DNA from 3 places in the Yersinia massiliensis genome. Region 3 is predicted to be linked to each of the others. Evidence: predicted binding sites of a transcription regulator. Region 3 holds the regulator's gene; each other region holds the start of a gene.

Region 1 (7,190 bases), 1.6 Mb from region 3:
CTGAATATGATTATCAGAAAACCGGCGAAGCGGTATTAAAAGGCTACCGTGCAGTGCGTCAAGTTCAGGTAACGCTTCGTCAGTTGGACAAGTTGAACGAGTTGTTGGATGGGGCATTAAAATCAGGTCTGAATGAGATTCGCGCGGTCGAACTCGGCGTCGCAAACCCAGAGACTTATCGTGAACAGGCCCGTAAAAAAGCCATTGAAAACGCCATTAGCCAAGCCGGTTCTTTAGCCGATGGTTTTAAGGTCAAGCTGGGGCCCGTTTATAGCATTCGTTATCATGTCGCGAACTACCAGCCAATGCCAGTAGCACGTATGTTTAAGAGCGCTGAAGCGGCACCTGCCACCGATGCAGCTCAAACCTACGAGCAACAGACCATTCATTTCGATGATCAAGTCGATGTGGTGTTTGAGCTGCAAACAGCGACCAGCGCCGCTAAATAATTCAATCCTGCCTTAAGACCTGACGCCCATAAGATAAAAGGGCGTCAGTGACCTTTCTCATTGTGCGACTTTCTGGTGCAAAGCGGTGCCAGAACAACATACGCCGCTGGCGTAAACCCGGTGTCAGATCGATTAACTCACCTGAAGCCAACTCTTTTTCGATTTGCAGATGCGGGATCATACAGCAGGTGGTGCCTTGCCTTGCCAACTGAACAAAGGCTTCCGATGAATTAACGATATGGCAGGGAACGCTGCCAGGCGATAAATCAAAATTCTGCTGTAAAAATGCCTGATGCATATCATCCAAATGGTCAAAGGCCACGGCAGGGGCTTTCAGCAGAGCCGAGCGGGTGACGCCATTGGGGAAATAACGTTCCGCGAAGGGTTTAGAGGCAACAAACAGATAATCCAATGCCCCCAGTTGATCGACCAAACAGCTTGGTAAGGGTTGCGGCTGGATACTGACTGCCCCGACCACTTCACCACGGCGCAACCGCTCCTGTGTTCGCGTTTCATCTTCGACCTGTAAATTTAACCGAATAGGGGAATCGGCCAGTACCGGCTTTAATGCGGGCAACAGCCAAGTTGCCAGACTGTCGGCGTTTACCGCCAATGACAACAGCAATGGCGTATCTACACCAGTATCATTGCCGAGCCACTCTTCTTCCAACAACTCAACTTGATGCAGCAACGCGAGCAATTTCTGCCCTTGCTCAGTCGGACGAGGGGGAACGGTGCGCACTAACAATGGCTGACCGAACAGATTCTCCAACTGCTTGATGCGTTGAGATACCGCCGATTGTGTGATGCAGAGTTTTTGTGCAGCGCGTTCAAAACCGCGTTCACGGATCACCGCGTCCAGCGCTTGTAGCGTACGGTAGTCTGGGCGTTTCATCGGAGTCATCTCTCCAAAAATTTAGTCGATAGGGCACTATGCCACATTTTGGTCATTTTGTTTTGGCTGATGATGAAAGTCCCCGCCACAAATAAACCGATATAACTGTGATCCAGCTAGAAATAACCGCGTCCTATGCCTGTTTTATTGCGGCGTTTTATTCTGCGCATGTTCTATAATGGATTCAGTTTTTCATCTCATAGGCAGTGACTCACCATGACTCAGGACGAACTAAAAAAAGCAGTGGGCTGGGCAGCATTAGATTATGTCAAGCCTGGCACTATCGTTGGCGTAGGGACTGGCTCCACCGCCGCGCACTTTATTGATGCCCTTGGTTCCATCAAAGATAAAATTGAAGGAGCAGTTTCCAGCTCTGATGCCTCTACCGCCAAACTAAAAAGTTACGGTATTCAGGTCTTTGATTGCAACGAAGTGGATGTACTGGATATCTACGTTGATGGCGCTGATGAAATCAACGGCCATATGCAGATGATTAAAGGCGGTGGCGCGGCGCTAACGCGCGAGAAAATTATTGCGGCCATTGCGCGTAAGTTTATTTGCATCGCAGATGCGACCAAACAGGTGGATGTGCTGGGTAAATTCCCATTGCCAGTCGAAGTGATCCCGATGGCGCGTTCTTACGTCGCCCGTGAATTGGTTAAGCTGGGCGGGTTACCTGAATATCGCCAAAATGTGCTGACGGATAACGGTAACGTTATTTTGGATGTCCACAATCTGACGATTTTAGATGCCATTGCCTTAGAGAATAAAATCAATGGTATTGCTGGTGTGGTGACGGTTGGATTATTTGCCAACCGTGGCGCTGATGTCGCTCTGATTGGCACCGCTGATGGTGTTAAAACGATAACGCTCTGATCGGCCAAATCAATCGGCTGGATTATTTTCAGGATAAGGTGCGGCCGCTTTGTCCTGAAAATTTTCACCTTTAATTATCTTTTCTTAAAAACGTTAAATTTGGTGATATATATCACATTTCGTCATTTCAATTTCTTAACCTGCCATTAACCCTCTTGCCGCTAGTTTTTTATTCCATAAATTAACATTCGCAGTGGTTGTTATGCTGAGAGGTAGGCAATCGTTTGTATTGCTGCTCGCGTAATATTTGTTATGTTGACAGGGTGCTGACCGAATTCATTCGATAGCGGCAGCCACATCTGAAGTCTGAAAATAGGGTCGGGGACATGGCAAAAGTATCACTGGAGAAAGACAGAATTAAGTTTCTGTTAGTGGAAGGGGTGCACCAGAGCACAGTTGATAATCTGCGTGCAGCCGGATATAGCAATATTGAATACCATAAAGGTGCCTTAGACACCGAATCACTGAAAGAATCTATTCGTGATGCCCACTTCATCGGAATTCGATCGCGCACGCATCTGTCCGAAGAAGTTTTTGCTGCAGCAGAAAAATTGGTTGCAGTCGGTTGTTTCTGTATCGGTACAAATCAGGTTGATTTAACGGCGGCGACCAAGCGCGGTGTGCCGGTATTCAATGCGCCTTTCTCCAATACCCGTTCGGTTGCCGAAATGGTACTGGGCGAGCTACTGTTGATGTTCCGGGGCATTCCGTCGGCTAACGCCAAAGCGCATCGCGGCGAGTGGAATAAACTGGCTGTCGGTTCCTATGAGGCCCGTGGTAAAAAACTGGGTATCATCGGTTATGGTCATATCGGTACGCAGCTGGGTATTCTGGCTGAAAGTGTTGGTATGAAAGTGTTCTTCTACGATATCGAAAATAAATTGTCGTTAGGGAATGCACAACAGGTTCGCCATCTGTCTGATTTGCTGAACATGAGTGATGTGATTAGTTTGCATGTGCCTGAAAATCACTCCACCAAAAATATGATTGGCCCTGAGCAGTTGGCTCTGATGAAGCCAGGTGCAATGCTGATTAACGCCTCTCGCGGGACTGTTGTTGATATTCCAGCGCTGTGTGAAGTGTTGGCGAGTAATCATTTGGCTGGTGCGGCAATTGACGTATTCCCTGAAGAGCCAGCCACCAATAAAGACCCGTTCAACTCACCATTGTGTGAGTTTGATAACGTCTTATTGACGCCACATATTGGCGGTTCGACTCAAGAAGCGCAGGAAAATATCGGTGATGAAGTCGCCGGCAAACTGGCTAAGTATTCCGATAACGGCTCAACACTGTCTGCGGTTAACTTCCCAGAGGTTTCGCTGCCTGCTCATGGCGATAATACTCGTCGTTTGCTGCATATTCATGAGAACCGTCCTGGCATCCTGACCAGCATTAACAAAATTTTTGCTGAACAGAACGTCAACATTGCTGCGCAGTATCTGCAAACCAGCGCTGAAATCGGCTACGTTGTCATCGACGTTGAAACAGATGATGAAGAAAATGCAGAAAGAGCGTTGCAAGCAATGAAGGCTATCCCAGGGACTATCCGCGCACGCTTACTGTATTAATCTTAGCGGCGAAGATAGTGGCTCATGCCTAATAACCCGATATCGGTTGATATCGGGTTTTTTAATGCCTAAATACGATCTTTTACCATTTCCATACTTTTTCAGGGGTCACTATCTCTGGCAAAGGCACATCCCAATGTTCATTCGGTAAATGCTCGACTTGCTGGCAGTCATGAGCCAACCCAATAGGATAGGGGCCGCCTTGTTGCCAGTGTTGCAGTGTGCGGTCATAAAACCCGCCTCCCATACCTAAACGCTGACCATGGTGGTCAAACGCCACCAATGGCGTTATCACCACATCCAATTGATTGAGCGGTAGAACCTCCCGTACATCGAGCTGCGGTTCAAGGATTTTTAAGCGGTTACGGATGAGTAAACTATCAGGACGATAATGAAGAAAGAGCAGATGACCGGGGCTGAATGGGTGTAGCACCGGCAGGTAAACCTGCTTATTTTGCTGCCACAACAATGCAATGATTGGCGCGGTATTAAGCTCGCCATCAAAAGAAAGAAATATCGCAATGTTGCTGGCTTGCTGAATTTTTTCATGCGCAGCGAAATGATTGGCGGCCGAATGGGCTGCATGCTGTTGCTGTTCGGGGGTTAATCGACGCCGACGCTCACGAATTGCTTGGCGAACACTTTGTCTTTCTAGGGCATGCTGCTCAAAGGCATCTTGTGGATTCAAGGACATGTGATTGACTTAACAGCGAAAAATAGCGTGTGTCAAAACGAACGTGGTAACTGAAACTGACCGTTACCCGATAAGAAAGGGATCTCCGAGATGCCGCTGCTGGCTGTAACCCTTGAACCCATGGTTCAAGGTGAACGCAGCGTCGCAACCTTAAGGCTTCTCGGCGGACCGAGCATGCGCACCGGTTACGGAGGCACTACATTCTGTTGGTATTAAATATCGGCTCAGGGGACTGGCCCGCTGGCAAACATCTCAGAGAAATTCTTTACTCCCTACTGAATCTATCATTCAACAGAGATTTATTCAAATTGTGCATCCTGACGTTCAGAGATGCGACCTTGTTCAAGCAACGCCTGTTCAATGGTCTGTTGTAACATCCGAATACGTTGTTCCATATTGGATGCATAGTCGCGAGTTTTCAACCTTTCCTGAGCTAATTCGTGACAAACGTTCAATGCCGCGATAAAAACTAACTGCTCTGTATTGGTGACCCTAGTGCGAACTTTAAGATCTTGCAACCGTTGGTTAAGATCTTCTGCTGCCATGTTCAACGCATCTTGTTGTTCTGGCGGGCAGTTGACTCTTAACGAGCGACCAAAAATTTGAATATCTACCGGTTGTGCAGACATGCCACCTTCCTGACTAATTTTTGCGCTAGCCTTGAAAACCAGAGGCAAATTGCTCGTAGCGTCAAAGCGGGCGTCACTATATATACCTCAATACCAAGATACAACCACTTTGTGGCTATGCGTTTTCTGGTATAGGGACTGAGCTTGATGGTAGCATAACATGAACTTATCCAGCCAACGATGACCAATACGCATGTCTATAGAGAATACATTACCAACTTATCAATCCGTTGCCCTGGCACTGAACCAGCAAGCAGTGGCTTTAACCCCCGCAGAAATGCATGGCCTTATCAGCGGATTACTCTGCGGCGGCAGTAAAGACGAAGGGTGGCGCGTCATGGTGCATGACCTGACCAACGACGGCGTTGCCTTCCCGCAAACTCTGGGTTTACAGTTACAACAGTTACATCAAGCAACACAAGAAGCATTGGAAAATGAAGGCTTTATGTTCCAGTTGCTGATCCCCGAGGGGGAAGAGATCACGGTATTTGAGCGTGCAGATGCATTATCCGGTTGGGTGAACCATTTCCTGCTAGGGCTGGGGATGTTGCAGCCGAAGCTGGCTCAGGTGAAAGGCGAAACAGGCGAAGCGATTGACGACCTGCGTAATATCGCTCAATTGGGTTATGACGAAGATGAAGATCAGGAAGAGTTAGCTCAATCGTTGGAAGAGGTGATTGAGTATGTCCGTGTGGCGGCCATTTTGTGCCATATCGAATTCACCCAAGATAAGCCCACCGCGCCAGAGATGCGCAAGCCGACATTACATTAAGCTACGCTATGTGATGTTTTGACGGGTGAAGACCGGCTATTTCAGGAGAGTGTAATGACTGAACAAGAATACCAGAATCGCCGTCAGGCGCTGTTGGCGAAGATGGCACCAGGTAGCGCAGCGATTTTTTTTGCTGCACCAGAAGTCACACGCAGTGCGGATTCTGAATATCCTTATCGGCAGAACAGTGATTTTAGCTACCTAACCGGTTTTAACGAACCGCAAGCTGTGCTGATTTTGGTGAAAAGCGATGAAACGCACAACCATAGTGTGCTGTTCAATCGGGTGCGGGATTTAACCGCTGAAATCTGGTTTGGTCGCCGTCTAGGGCAAGAGGCCGCCCCCGCTAAGCTTGGGGTCGATCGGGCATTACCTTTCGATGAAATCGACGAGCAACTCTATTTGCTGCTTAATCGCCTTGATGTGATTTACCACGCGCAGGGCCAATACGATTATGCAGATAAAATTGTTTTTGCCGCACTGGAAAGGTTACGTAACGGTTTTCGTAAAAATCTGCGTGCGCCAGCAACGTTAACTGATTGGCGGCCGTGGTTGCATGAAATGCGTCTGTTTAAGTCAGAAGAAGAGATTGCTGTGATGCGTCGCGCTGGCGAAATCAGTGCGTTAGCCCATACCCGTGCCATGGAAAAATGCCGCCCCGGTATGTTTGAGTACCAGTTGGAAGGGGAGATTCTGCATGAATTTACTCGCCACGGTGCGCGCTATCCGGCCTATAACACTATCGTTGGCGGCGGTGAGAACGGCTGTATTCTGCATTACACCGAAAACGAGTGCGAATTGCGGGATGGCGAATTGGTGCTGATCGATGCAGGTTGTGAGTATCAAGGCTATGCAGGTGATATCACCCGTACTTTCCCTGTTAATGGCAAGTTTACGCCCGCCCAACGGGCAATCTATGACATCGTCTTGGCATCCATTAACAAATCACTAGAACTGTTCCGTCCCGGCACCAGCATCCGTGAAGTGACGGAACAGGTGGTGCGAATCATGGTGGCGGGTTTAGTCGATTTGGGCATCCTGAAAGGCGATATCGAGCAACTGATTGCAGAGCAGGCACATAAGCCCTTCTTTATGCACGGACTCAGCCATTGGCTGGGGTTAGATGTTCATGATGTTGGCGATTACAGCAACAGTGATCGTGGCCGCACACTGGAGCCTGGTATGGTGCTTACTATCGAGCCAGGCCTGTATATCGCGCCCGATGCGGATGTTCCCGCGCAATATCGTGGCATTGGTATTCGTATCGAAGATGACATCGTGATCACGGCTGACGGCAATGAAAACCT
Region 2 (7,190 bases), 500 kb from region 3:
AACTATGATTTAGCCCGTAAATTGGCATTAACCCCGGTGGGGACTCAGGCACATGAATGGTTCCAGGCACATCAACAAATAAGCCCTGTTTTAGCAAACAGCCAGCGTGTTGCACTGCAAGTTTGGTTAGATGAATACCCCGATCAACTTGGGGTAGCATTGACCGACTGTATTACCATGGATGCCTTCTTACGCGATTTTGATGAAACATTTGCTCATCGCTATCAGGGATTGCGCCATGACTCTGGTGACCCAGTCGAGTGGGGTGAAAAAGCCATTGCACATTACGAGACTCTGGGCATTGACCCTCTGACCAAGACATTGGTTTTCTCCGATAATCTAGATTTGGAAAAAGCGTTATCACTCTATCGCCATTTCTACCAGCGCATCCAATTGGTTTTTGGCATTGGCACACGCTTAACCTGTGATATTCCCGGTGTAAATCCATTGAATATTGTTATCAAGCTGGTTGAATGCAACAACAAACCAGTGGCTAAGCTGTCTGATAGCCCCGGTAAAACCATTTGCCACGATCCCGCGTTTGTCGATGAGTTACGTGAAGCCTTTGCCCTGCCGCTAGTTAAGAAAGCTAGCTAGCATTTGTGCCACCTCTTATTCACCATAAGCAATTCATCATAAGCATAGAAATGTTGCACTAAACTGGTGATTTCTACTTGTGTCCTGCACTGTCGCAAGTAACATAGCAACATCCCCATTTTCTTGGGTTGTTAACTATTTCTATATCAAAACTATTAAAGAGAGAAATCTATGAGCGTAGTGCCTGTAGTCGACGTACTGCAAGGCCGTGCTGCGGTTGACAGTGAAGTCACCGTACGCGGTTGGGTACGTACCCGGAGAGATTCAAAAGCGGGTATCTCCTTCGTTGCTGTTTATGACGGTTCCTGCTTTGACCCGTTACAGGCCGTCGTGAATAATTCTTTGCCAAATTATCAGGATGAAGTGTTGCATCTGACCACTGGCTGTTCAGTTGAAATCACTGGGACCGTCGTGGCATCACCTGGTGAAGGCCAAAGTTTTGAAATCCAAGCTACGGCTATCAAAGTCGTCGGTTGGGTGGATGATCCTGATACCTACCCGATGGCGGCCAAGCGTCACAGCATCGAATATTTACGTGAAGTCGCCCACTTGCGCCCACGCACGAATCTGATTGGCGCGGTTGCCCGTGTTCGCCATACCTTGGCACAAGCCATTCACCGTTTCTTCGATGAAAACGGTTATTTCTGGGTTTCTACGCCGCTTATCACTGCATCAGATACCGAAGGTGCCGGTGAAATGTTCCGTGTCTCGACGTTAGATCTGGAAAACCTGCCACGTACCGATACCGGTGCTATCGATTTCAGCGAGGATTTCTTCGGTAAAGAAGCATTCCTGACAGTATCTGGCCAGTTAAACGGTGAAACCTACGCGAGTGCGTTGTCAAAAGTTTACACCTTCGGCCCCACTTTCCGTGCTGAGAACTCTAATACGAGCCGTCATTTGGCGGAGTTCTGGATGGTAGAACCAGAAGTTGCATTCGCTTCATTGGATGATGTCGCTGGTTTGGCTGAGAAAATGTTGAAATATGTTTTCCAAGCGGTACTGAACGAACGCGCTGATGACATGAAATTCTTCGCAGAACGTGTCGATAAAGATGCCATGGAGCGCTTGCAGCGTTTTGTGACTTCTGACTTCGCTCAGGTTAATTACACTGACGCTATTGAGATCTTACAGGCATCAGGCCAGAAGTTTGAAAATGACGTGTCTTGGGGCATCGATTTATCTTCTGAGCATGAGCGTTATTTGGCAGAGAAACACTTTAAAGCACCGGTCGTGGTTAAAAACTACCCGAAAGACATTAAAGCTTTCTATATGCGTATGAACGATGATGGCAAAACTGTTGCGGCGATGGATGTGTTGGCGCCAGGCATTGGTGAAATCATCGGTGGTTCACAGCGTGAAGAGCGTTTAGATGTGTTGGATGCGCGTCTGGAAGAAATGGGCCTCAATAAAGAAGATTATTGGTGGTATCGTGATCTGCGTCGCTACGGCACTGTACCACATTCAGGGTTTGGGCTAGGATTTGAGCGTTTGATCTCCTATGTAACAGGGGTTCAAAACGTTCGGGATGTTATTCCGTTCCCACGGACACCGAGAAACGCCAGCTTCTAAGTTCGTCATTTAGAAAAAGTTAGTGCAGTTGTATAAATAAAAGCCAGCTCTGCTGGCTTTTGTCATTTTTTAAAGTTCGATCTAAGTCACAAAGTTCCCTTAAATTTACATTTAGTAACACATAGTATCCCAATGAAACATATTCAGGTAATTGGTAGCATTTTCGGTCTGGATTATAAGGTCGGTGAATGGAACACTGCGTTCAGACACAGACGACACCAAACTCTCAACAATAGTTCCAAAAAAATTATTGTCGGCAGTGGCAGGTGTCCGAATAAAACCAATGAGGGTAATAATAATGATGAAGCGCAATATTCTTGCAGTAGTAATCCCAGCATTGTTGGTCGCTGGCGCGGCTAATGCTGCAGAAATCTACAACAAAGACGGCAACAAACTTGACCTGTACGGTAAAGTTGACGCGCGTCACCAGTTCTCTGACAACGCTGGTCAAGACGGCGACGAATCTTATGTTCGTTTCGGCTTCAAAGGTGAAACCCAAATTACTGACCAACTGACCGGTTACGGCCAGTGGGAATACAACATTCAGGCTAACAACGCTGAATCACAAGAAGCTAAAGGCAACAAAACCCGCCTGGGCTTTGCTGGTCTGAAATTTGCTGAATTCGGTTCATTCGACTACGGCCGTAACTACGGCGTAATCTATGACGTCAACGCATGGACTGACATGCTGCCAGTATTCGGTGGCGACTCAATCTCTAACCCTGATAACTACATGACTGGTCGTTCTACTGGTCTGGCTACTTATCGTAACACCAACTTCTTCGGTCTGGTTGACGGTCTGAACTTTGCCCTGCAATACCAAGGCAAAAACGAAAGTGGCCGTGATGGCTTGCTGACTACTCAGAACGGTGACGGCTTCGGTATCTCTTCTACTTATGATATCGGTTACGGCGTGAACTTCGGTGCTGGTTTCTCTACTGCAAACCGTACTACTGCACAGAAAGATGCTCACCTGACTAACGCAACATTTGCTGAAGGCGATAAAGCTCAAGCATGGAACGTTGGTGCTAAATACGACGCTAACAACGTATACCTGGCTGTAATGTATGCTGAAACTCAAAACATGACTCCATTTGGCAATGATTCTGTTGCTAACAAGACTCGTGACATTGAAATCACCGCACAATACCAGTTCGACTTCGGTCTGCGTCCATCACTGGGTTATGTTCAGTCCAAAGGTAAGGACCTGAACAACGCAACTGATGACAACCATGACCTGCTGAAATATGTTTCTGTTGGTACTTACTACGCGTTCAACAAAAACATGACCACTTATGTTGATTACAAAATCAACTTGCTGGACGAAGACAACTTCACTCGTACTAACGGCCTGAACACAGACGACGTTGTTGGTGTTGGCTTGGTTTACCAGTTCTAAGTTAAACTTAATCGAGCAGTTTATCTGCTGACGTAAGTTAAAAAAGACAGGGCTTCGGCTCTGTCTTTTTGTTTCTATCCTTAGTCAATATAGGGATATTCCGCTGCCAATCTTACAATTTTGCTGATTTTTCACCCTGAATCCCCCCGCCTCACAACATTCATTTCTTTTTATCGCAAACGGTTGGCAAAGGCTGAAACTGGCGTTACCCTGATAGCTCTGTTTGCTTAACGCTAAGCCATGGAAGCCTCTGACATGTTTGAAAAAATCACTGCTGCACCTGCGGACCCTATTCTGGGCCTGACCGATATTTTCCGCGCGGATGACCGCCCTAATAAAATCAATCTGGGAATTGGCGTCTACAAAGACGAAACCGGTAAAACGCCGGTACTCACCAGCGTGAAGAAAGCTGAGCAGTATTTGCTGGAAAATGAAGTTACTAAAAACTATCTGAGTATTGATGGCCTACCGGCTTTCGCGAGTTGCACTCAGGAATTATTGTTCGGATCCCAAAGCGCGATTATCGCTGATAAACGTGCACGTACCGCACAAACCCCAGGTGGAACAGGCGGGTTACGTATCGCTGCCGATTTTATCGCACATCAAACCAGTGCCAAACGTGTCTGGGTCAGTAATCCTAGCTGGCCAAACCATAAAAATGTCTTCGCTGCCGCAGGGCTGGAAGTGGTTGAGTATGCCTATTATGATGCAGCGAACCATGCGTTAGACTTCGATGGGCTATTAAATAGCCTGTCAGAAGCTCAGGCTGGCGATGTTGTGTTGTTCCATGGCTGTTGCCATAACCCAACCGGTATCGACCCAACTGAAGCCCAGTGGAGCCAATTAGCTGAGCTCTCTGCCGCGAAAGGTTGGTTACCTCTGTTTGACTTCGCTTACCAAGGCTTTGCCAAAGGTTTGGAAGAAGATGCTCAGGGCCTGCGAATCTTTGCCGCGAAACATCAAGAATTGATCGTTTGCAGCTCATATTCGAAAAACTTTGGTCTGTACAACGAGCGTGTTGGGGCATGTACTGTCGTTGCAGCAAGCAGCGATGTAGCAGATATCGTGTTCAGCCAAGTGAAAGCCGTTATTCGCGCCAACTATTCTAACCCACCAGCCCATGGTGCTTCTGTCGTCGCGACGATTTTGAGCAATCCAGCACTGCGTGCCATTTGGGAACAAGAATTGACCGATATGCGCCAACGCATTCATCGCATGCGTCAGTTGTTTGTTAATACGTTGCAGGAAAAAGGCGCGAAACAAGATTTCAGCTTTATCATTAACCAGAACGGTATGTTCTCGTTCAGTGGGCTGACCAAAGAGCAAGTTTTACGTCTACGTAGTGAGTTCGCTGTTTACGCAGTTAACTCTGGCCGAGTCAACGTTGCGGGTATGACACCTGACAATATGGCTCCATTGTGTGAAGCCATCGTCGCAGTACTTTGATTAGCGCTTGATGATTTGCTCATCAATAAAGGGTACTTCTATGAAGTACCCTTTTTTATTCAGTGATGACCGACGCAGATACAGATAGGCCTAATGGAACATATAATTCGCAAACTCGTCCATTGGCATGGGGCGCCCAAACATATAGCCTTGCAGGTAGTCAACCTTGTGCGCCTGCAAATAGCGCATCTGCGTATCGTTTTCGACTCCCTCAGCAATTGTCTGCAACCCCAACCGAGTCGCCAAATCAATAACGTTCCCCACAATGTGGCTCGATAGCGCATCTGACCCAATCATGCCTACAAAACTTTGGTCTATTTTTATAAAGTCGACTTTAAACTGCTGTAAATAACTCAGGCTAGAATGTCCGGTGCCAAAATCGTCAATCGCTATAAAGACACCAAGCGCATGGAGTTCAGCAAATAATTTATCGGTAATTTCATCTGCAACAATCAACTTTCGTTCAGTTAATTCCAACGTGATATTAATCTTATTACCACCAAATGCTTTAATAAAACGACGGCAGTCATCCACCAAGCTCAGGTCACGGCAATGATTAGCACTAATATTAAAACCAAAGTGAAAACCTTCCGGTAACTGATTTACATAAGGTGCAAATTTTGCGCTGACTTGCTGCATAAGTGAACGAGTCATTGGCACAATAAGCTCACTGTCCTCCGCCATGGGAATAAAATGATTCGGTTGAATCATGCCTTGTCCAGGATGGTGCCATCGCATTAATACTTCACAACCAATCCAGAGTTTCTCTTTACCTGTCACAATTGGTTGCAAGTAAGGAATAAACTCATTGTTTCCTAACGCCTGCTTTAATACCTGCGTGGGTGATGCGGCCCTACCCGATAACCAGAAAACAAGTGCAGCTGACCCGATGCTGACTAAAATAAAGAAGATAAGGCTCCCCTGAGTATATTGCCAGGCATAGGTGAGATATTGTTGGTTTGAAAGCATGGTACTTAACGAATAGGCAAACTTGTCCGATGCCAGATACAGGGACTCCCCTTCCTGATGAGGTTGCCCTTCATGCACCATCCCTTTAGCATCCATCCACTTATGGCCAACGATCAAATTCAATTCAATGTCGCTACTCAGCAAGTTAAGAATACTACGCAGATAATAGCCATCCACGGCAACTAAAATACTGTCATTACCGCGTGCTTTCCTATACACCATCAAAGCACGGTCAGGTGTGACATCATTCCCGGACATTAATTCTAGTTGCCCATCAACGAATACATCTAAATCAAAAGAAGTGGCCAGTGGGCCATATATTGAAGAGCAATAAATGGTCGAGCCTTTTGCAAAAGACACAGAGCGAACATCCGGTGTTATTACCACTTGATCCCGTAGATTCTGCACCACTTGTAAACAAGGTTTCCCTAGCCCAGTTTCAACTTGGATTGCTGCATGCTGTAAATTATTAAATATTTGATCGAAGCGTACCTTAGCCTGTAATAATTTGGCCTCTGCATTTTGATGCATGTTCGCTTTGGTTTGCCCATAAATCACAACGGCACCTAGCAAAAGAAAGAGTATTAATACCATGCAAGAAAAACCAAGCCGGGACAGTAACTTATTATCTCTGAAACGACGAAATGGCATAGTATGTTCCATTGAAAGGCGCTCGTAATATAACGAACTCAAAACGGCAGTTAAAACCGTGCCGCATCACTATCAATTACATTGACTCGTTAATGATTTTTTTATCTGCCAAGAATGCCCCGCCGATATCACTGAAACATTGCACAATCAATGGATATCATCATTATGTAAACAGCACAAATAAATAGCTGACTATTGGTTCACAAAACGCATGAGCCGCCCAATAAATATAACGCAAAAAGGCACCTAACGGTGCCTTCTCTACGATGAGCTATGCCATGATTTAACTGCTGTATATCACCAAATGGCGGGTTCTTCGCGTATAAACGGATTGGTTTGCCGCTCATGCCCTAGCGTGGACATTGGGCCATGACCAGGTATAAAGGTTATATCATCACCCAGCGGCAATAATTTAGTTCGTATGGAATTGATCAGTTGTTGATGGTCGCCGCGCGGGAAGTCACTGCGCCCGACTCCGCCATTAAAGATAACATCACCGACGAGCGCCAAATGACCTTGCTTATCAATAAAGACAATGTGACCCGGCGTATGGCCT
Region 3 (7,190 bases):
TTATTACGCGTACAAAGATGTCATCAGAATAAAAATGCCACGCACTGCTAACGAAATGTTTCATTTACGTGATGCCGCACCAGTGAAACGTGCAGAATTAGAGAGCGGTGACCTGGTGTTCTTTAATATCGCCAATCGCGGTGTTGCCGACCATGTCGGTGTTTATTTAGGTAACGGCAAGTTTATTCAGTCACCTCGTACTGGTGAAGAAATTCGTATTAGCATGATGGATAACGACTACTGGCAAGATCATTATGTGGGCGCGCGTCGCGTGGTCACACCTAAAACGATTCGCTAAATCTTCAATCTCCCGATACCCAGCAGATTATTTGCTGGGTGAGTGACCATCAATCGCTTTCTCAATAATGATAACCATTGTGACTCTCCCCCACTCAATAACCACTATTATATTATGGTTATAACTGTCATTCCCGTTGAAAGTTGCTAAAATTAATACCCACAACAAAAATACAACAATTTTGGTTTATCCGCTCTTCGCCACATCATAACCGATGGTTTTTGATGAGATTTGAGGAGCAAACACCCTGAGCAACCCCGAAAGGAGCAAGCAATGTCATTTGAATTACCGGCATTACCTTATGCGCAAAATGCGCTGGAACCACACATTTCAGCTGAAACACTGGAATACCATTATGGCAAGCACCACAACACTTATGTGGTCAACCTTAATAATCTAATTAAAGATACAGAGTTTGCTGGCAAAACGCTGGAAGAGATCGTGAAAACATCTAGTGGCGGTATTTTTAACAATGCTGCTCAGGTTTGGAACCATACCTTCTATTGGCATTGTCTGTCGCCGAATGGTGGTGGTGAACCTCAGGGTAAAGTAGCTGACGCCATAAATCAGTCATTTGGGTCTTTTGCTGATTTTAAAACGCAATTTACCGATGCTGCGGTTAAAAATTTTGGTGCTGGTTGGACTTGGTTGGTCAAAAAAGCAGACGGTTCACTGGCCATTGTCAGTACATCGAATGCGGCTACCCCGCTGACCACCAACGATAAACCGTTACTGACTGTAGATGTATGGGAACACGCTTATTATATCGACTACCGCAATGCGCGGCCTAAATACCTGGAAAACTTCTGGGCGCTGGTGAATTGGTCTTTCGTTGAGACGAATTTAGCCTGATAAGGCGAATAAACGCGAGAGGATGTGTTGATACATCAGTATCACTAAAATCGATAACCATAATAAGGGCGGGTAAACCGCCCTACTTGTCACGCTATACCGGCAAGCGGTTGACTTAATTCATTACCGCCACGAAGCTAAAGGCAATAATCATTGCCAATGCACCAACAGTCGTAATCAGCGACATTTTCAGATTGGTATCCATAAAAACTCCTCAGCCGGTCAATTTGTAGTAGGGAAAAGGCACATAGTTAGTGTGTTAAATTATCTTCCCACAATTCAGAAAAAAAATCTTCTGCTCATTACTCACTTTATAACTTTGATTACCCCTTTCACTTTTCCTCCAGATCAGCCAAAATTCGCAGTTCATAACTGCATACTGGCCAATAACGTCCAACAAATACTCTCAGACAGCCCGCTGATTCCATTTTCCAGCCTAATAATATGCTTCTGTCTGAATGGTTTCGAGTATGTAGGCAAACGATTAACAAAATACTGACCTGCTGTAACAGGTGAGCTTAGGAGTTATTTTTTATATGGCAACGATTAAAGATGTGGCCAAACACGCGGGTGTGTCCACCACCACCGTTTCGCACGTGATTAACAAAACTCGTTTCGTCGCCGAAAATACTAAGGCTGCCGTGTGGGCGGCCATTAAAGAACTGCATTATTCGCCCAGTGCTGTGGCCCGCAGTTTGAAAGTTAATCACACAAAATCCATCGGCTTGTTAGCAACCTCCAGCGAAGCCCCCTATTTTGCCGAAGTAATAGAAGCGGTTGAAAACAGTTGTTATAGCAAAGGCTACACGCTGATTCTATGTAACTCTCATAATAATCTGGATAAGCAAAAAGCGTATCTGGCGATGTTGGCGCAAAAGCGTGTCGATGGGTTATTAGTGATGTGTTCAGAATATCCAGAGCAACTTCTTGGGATGCTGGAAGACTATCGCAATATCCCGATGGTGGTGATGGATTGGGGTACAGCGCGGGGTGATTTTACTGACTCTATTATTGATAATGCTTTTGAAGGCGGTTATTTGGCCGGTCGCTATCTTATTGAACGCGGCCATCGCGATATTGGTGCCATTCCGGGGCAGTTATCTCGTAACACCGGCGGAGGTCGCCATCAAGGCTTCCTTAAGGCATTGGAAGAAGCGAATATTGAGCTGCGTGATGAGTGGGTAGTTCAAGGCGATTTCGAGCCAGAATCAGGCTATAAGGCCATGCATCAAATTCTGACACAAAAACATCGTCCAACGGCCGTATTTTGTGGCGGAGATATTATGGCGATGGGCGCGATTTGTGCAGCCGATGAATTGGGCCTGCGAGTGCCACAAGATATTTCGGTGATAGGGTATGACAACGTGCGTAATGCGCGCTATTTCTCACCAGCACTGACCACCATTCATCAACCCAAAGAACGATTAGGTGAAACGGCATTTGCCATGTTGCTCGATCGTATCGTCAGCAAGCGCGAAGACCCACAGACCATTGAAGTTCACCCGAAACTGGTTGAGCGACGTTCTGTTGCTGATGGTCCGTTCCGCGACTACCGCCGTTAATCAAACTCTGCCGGTAATGACTCATCTTCCGGCGCAAAAAACATCTATTTGGTAACGCCCTGCTGCCAGTAGCAAACTTCGCTACCGGCGGCACTATCGTGCGGTCAATCACAGCGCAATCACTCATTTTCGTCTTTCAGCCACTCATCATTCAATGTGACACTGTCACCCAAATATTCAAGTAACCAAGCCAACGCGGGTGAATGGTTATTTTGCTCCCAAGTCATGCAGCAAGGGCTATCTGGTAAGGGTTCTGTCAACGTCAAAGCAGCTAACTTCCCTTGTGCAATCAGTGGTGAAACCATATGAGTCGGTACCATGCCTACGCATAAGCCTGCACACAGGCAATCAATCCCTGTCACCCAGTCCGGTACCACCAGCCGCTGCTGATTATCAAGTGTCCAAGTGTCTCGCTTGGGTAGATTCTGCGCGGTATCCTCCAAACATAATGAGGGAAATGGCCGTAACTGGTCATCGGTCAAAGGCCCTGTTAACTGGGCCAACGGATGTTCAACACTCACAACACACTGCCAGCTCAAAAATCCCATATCGCGAAATACAAACCGCCCGCCAACAGGCACAGCGCGAGTCGCGCCAATGGCCATTTCTGCTTGCCCGTCGACTAACACATCCCATACGCCATTGAACACTTCATAGCGTACCCGCAATTCAATATCGGGAAAATGCCGATAGAAATCTAAGATTAAGCGGCGGCTGCGAGCTGGCTTAACGATTTTATCTATCACGATGGTCAATTCCCCCCGCCAACCATTCGCGACTTGCTGGCACTGTCGACGTGTGCCATTCATTTTTTTGATAACATCACGCGCTTCCTTGATAAAAATTGCGCCTGCAGCCGTTAATTCGACGTCACGATGCCGCCGTTCAAACAGTGGCACCGCGAGCCACTCTTCAAGTTGACGCACGGTATAACTTATCGCCGACGGTACACGGTGCAATTCTTGTGCAGCGGCACTGAAACTTCCAGTACGCGCGACAGCATCCACTACATCCAGTGAGTATTCAGACCACATTAACTCCACCTCTGCTGCTCAACCATTTAGATATCAAATATATTGATAGCATGGTGCAAATATTACCGTTTCACAACAGATTATCTTGCCGGATAGAATGCCCTCCGCAATAAATTGCCTATAACAATGCATTTACAACAATCGTCATAACAGCCATTTTCTGTCGCACCTGCAAAAAAATGTCCCCATCGAGATATCAAGAATGAAAACAACGTCTAGCTTCATGTTCTATCTGGCCGGTTTAAGCATGCTAGGTTATCTGGCCACCGATATGTATTTGCCAGCCTTCGGCGCAATGCAACAAGAACTGCAAACTTCAGCAGGGGCCATTAGTGCCAGTTTGAGTATTTTCTTGGCGGGTTTCGCAATAGCTCAGCTTATTTGGGGACCGGTCTCGGATAAATTAGGCCGTAAGCCGGTGCTGTTAGCGGGTTTAGGGCTATTTGCCATCGGGTGCTTAGGGATTTTATGGGTTGAAACCGCCTCACAATTATTGATCCTACGTTTCATTCAGGCAGTGGGCGTCTGTTCTGCGGCCGTAAGTTGGCAGGCTTTAGTGGTAGATCGCTATCGCGATGGCAAAGCCAACCGTGTGTTCGCGACCATTATGCCTTTGGTGGCGTTATCTCCGGCACTGGCCCCTCTCCTCGGTGCATGGTTGTTAAATCACTTCAGTTGGCGCTCTATTTTTGTGGTACTGCTGGTCGTCACATTGCTGCTCTTGATCCCAACCGTACGCCTTAAAGAACGCAATAAATCCGTCAACGAAAAGAATCAACAATCTATCACGACGATCAGTTTCTGGCAGTTGCTGAAATCACCGGTATTTAGCGGCAACGTCATGATGTTCGCCGCCTGTAGTGCCGGTTTTTTTGCTTGGTTAACCGGTTCACCTTTTATTCTGGGTGACATGGGTTACGGCCCGAATACCATTGGTTTGAGCTATGTACCGCAAACTTTAGCCTTCCTCTTGGGAGGATTCAGTTGTCGTAGCGCACTCACCCGTATTAAAGGAAATACGTTATTACCTTGGCTATTGGCGGGATATAGTGCCAGCATGATCGCGCTTTATTTCATCGCCACTTTAACCACACCCTCACTGGTTAGTTTACTTATTCCCTTCTGCATAATGGCGCTTGTCAATGGTGCCTGCTACCCTATTATCGTAGCAAATGCGTTAATGCCTTTTCCTGCGAATACGGGGAAAGCAGCCGCACTGCAAAACACGCTTCAGCTAGGTTTATGCTTTATTGCCAGCATGCTAGTTTCAGCGTTTGTCAGTCGCGCGTTGTTAGCCACTGTCACTGTCATGCTGTCGACGGTGGTATTAGCACTATTGGGATATAGCATTCATTGCTATGCATTACGAAAAGATAAAAAGGTATTAATTACCAATAAAAATAGTCACTAAGCGGCATAAATGCCGAGCGAGATTTAGTATTGAGAAAGCGACTCGGCAAGCCTATACACGATTAAACCGATTACAATATCATTAAAAAATAGCATTACCTGAAGTTCTTTCTGTGCGCGTGGATTGCGTCACATTTAACCTTAAGGATGAGTCACCCTAAAACAAAACATAATTAGGGTTTCTTCGTAATCTTCCTCTTTGCCCAATGTATTGGCGTTGCAGTGATTTTAGTCCGTACCACGACACCGCTGCGGCATCAAGTACAAGGGTATATCCGTAACGGATATCAGACACCAAGGTTCATCAGCCGAATTGGTATGTCCTCGCGCATATAGACCATTATCGCGGGCCATAAGTCAGAAGAAAGTGATGGAGAAGCTATGAGTTCATCCTGTTTAGAAGACCAGAGCATTCAAGAAAATCCGTGGTTTCGCATTGTGCAAGAGATGTTGAGCCAGGCTGATATTGAAATCAATGGCTCACGCCCTTTCGACATTAGAGTCAATAACCCAGATTTTTTTAAGCGGGTATTACAAGAAGGATCTTTGGCATTAGGTGAGAGTTATATGGATGGCTGGTGGGAATGTGATCGCTTGGATATTTTTTTCCAACGTGTACTCCGTGCTGGCCTAGAACATCAACTCCCACACCATCTCAAAGATACTTTACGTGTTGCTGCCGCTCGCGTGATCAATCTGCAATCCAAGAGACGTGCATGGATAGTGGGCAAAGAGCATTATGACTTAGGTAATGACCTCTTTAGCCTTATGCTTGATCCCAATATGCAATATTCCTGTGGCTATTGGAAAGACGCCACGACCCTTGAACAGGCACAAGAAAACAAGTTGCGGATGATCTGCGAGAAGCTGCAATTAGCGCCGGGTATGAAGTTGCTCGATATTGGTTGTGGTTGGGGTGGGCTCGCCGCTTATGCTGCCCGTCACTACGGCGTGTCCGTCTCAGGCGTCACTATTTCAGCCGAACAACAAAAGCTGGCGCAAAAACGGTGCGAAGGGTTGGATGTCACCATTTTGCTGCAAGACTATCGTGACTTGAATCAGCAGTTTGATCGTATTGTGTCCGTTGGGATGTTCGAACATGTTGGGCCAAAGAATTATCACACCTACTTTGATGTGGTTAACCGCAACTTGAAACCTGATGGTTTATTTTTACTGCACACCATTGGCGCTAACCGTACTGACCTGAGCATTGACCCTTGGATTAATAAATATATCTTCCCTAATGGTTGCTTACCGTCAGTAAAACATATTGCTCAAGCCAGCGAACCTTATTTCATTATGGAGGATTGGCATAACTTCGGTGCAGATTATGACCGAACCTTAATGGCTTGGTATACGCGTTTTCAAGCGGCGTGGCCAATTTTGGCAGAGAATTACTCAGCTCGATTTGAACGTATGTTTAGCTATTATCTGAATGCTTGTGCGGGGGCATTCCGAGCCAGAGATATTCAATTATGGCAAATCCTGTTTAGCCCCAATGGCGTAGATGGTGGTATCCGAGTTCCCCGCTAAAACGATATTTCAAATGAAACAGGGGGAATCCCCCCTGTTTCAACACTAACTTTTCATGGATGCTGGCTTTATTCTTGGGCTATTCGCGAACTGCTTTTTCTGCCGATTCAGCCGCTCGTGCAATATCACGCTGTGCCAATACCCGTTCAACTGTATCGACCACAGCTTGAGTTTGCGGGTCTATTTCAATATTGACTCGATTCCCTAACCGTTTTTTACCTAAAGTTGTACGCGCCAAGGTTTCCGGTATCAAATGCACACAAAAACGATTATTCACGACTTCACCAATCGTCAGGCTGATGCCATCGATACCGATAAAACCTTTATGCAACACATACTTCATCAAATCATCGCTAGGCATGCGAAACCAGATCTGACGATTATTTTCTGATGTGTAGATTTTGGCAATTTCAGCAGTGCAAATAATATGGCCGGACATAAGATGACCGCCAATTTCATCACTAAATTTAGCGGCCCGCTCCAGATTGACCTGATCACCCA

What was found. The regulator PurR, encoded in region 3, represses purine synthesis genes. The targets are predictions, from matches to a motif close to CANGCAAACGTTTGCNTG.
Positions count from the first base shown of each region.
Region 1: serA (phosphoglycerate dehydrogenase) is a predicted target of PurR. The motif match lies at 2,434-2,451, and genes of this name have one in related genera.
Region 2: DA391_RS14300 (amino acid aminotransferase) is a predicted target of PurR. The motif match lies at 3,741-3,758, and genes of this name have one in related genera.

Region 1 is NZ_CP028487.1:954,072-961,261, forward strand. It holds gene DA391_RS04330 (oxidative stress defense protein) at 1-449, shown strand, start outside; gene DA391_RS04335 (LysR family transcriptional regulator ArgP) at 451-1,344, opposite strand; gene rpiA (ribose-5-phosphate isomerase RpiA) at 1,561-2,220, shown strand; gene serA (phosphoglycerate dehydrogenase) at 2,547-3,788, shown strand; gene DA391_RS04350 (5-formyltetrahydrofolate cyclo-ligase) at 3,871-4,482, opposite strand; RNA gene ssrS (6S RNA) at 4,561-4,744, opposite strand; gene zapA (cell division protein ZapA) at 4,782-5,111, opposite strand; gene DA391_RS04365 (YecA family protein) at 5,305-5,883, shown strand; gene pepP (Xaa-Pro aminopeptidase) at 5,938-7,190, shown strand, end outside.
Region 2 is NZ_CP028487.1:3,040,246-3,047,435, forward strand. It holds gene pncB (nicotinate phosphoribosyltransferase) at 1-597, shown strand, start outside; gene asnS (asparagine--tRNA ligase) at 769-2,169, shown strand; gene ompF (porin OmpF) at 2,471-3,568, shown strand; gene DA391_RS14300 (amino acid aminotransferase) at 3,824-5,014, shown strand; gene DA391_RS14305 (EAL domain-containing protein) at 5,105-6,634, opposite strand; gene DA391_RS14310 (MBL fold metallo-hydrolase) at 6,932-7,190, opposite strand, start outside.
Region 3 is NZ_CP028487.1:2,537,547-2,544,736, forward strand. It holds gene DA391_RS11850 (C40 family peptidase) at 1-298, shown strand, start outside; gene sodB (superoxide dismutase [Fe]) at 572-1,150, shown strand; gene DA391_RS11860 (YnhF family membrane protein) at 1,266-1,355, opposite strand; gene purR (HTH-type transcriptional repressor PurR) at 1,687-2,712, shown strand; gene punR (DNA-binding transcriptional activator PunR) at 2,832-3,746, opposite strand; gene punC (purine nucleoside transporter PunC) at 3,949-5,157, shown strand; gene cfa (cyclopropane fatty acyl phospholipid synthase) at 5,538-6,689, shown strand; gene DA391_RS11885 (riboflavin synthase) at 6,769-7,190, opposite strand, start outside.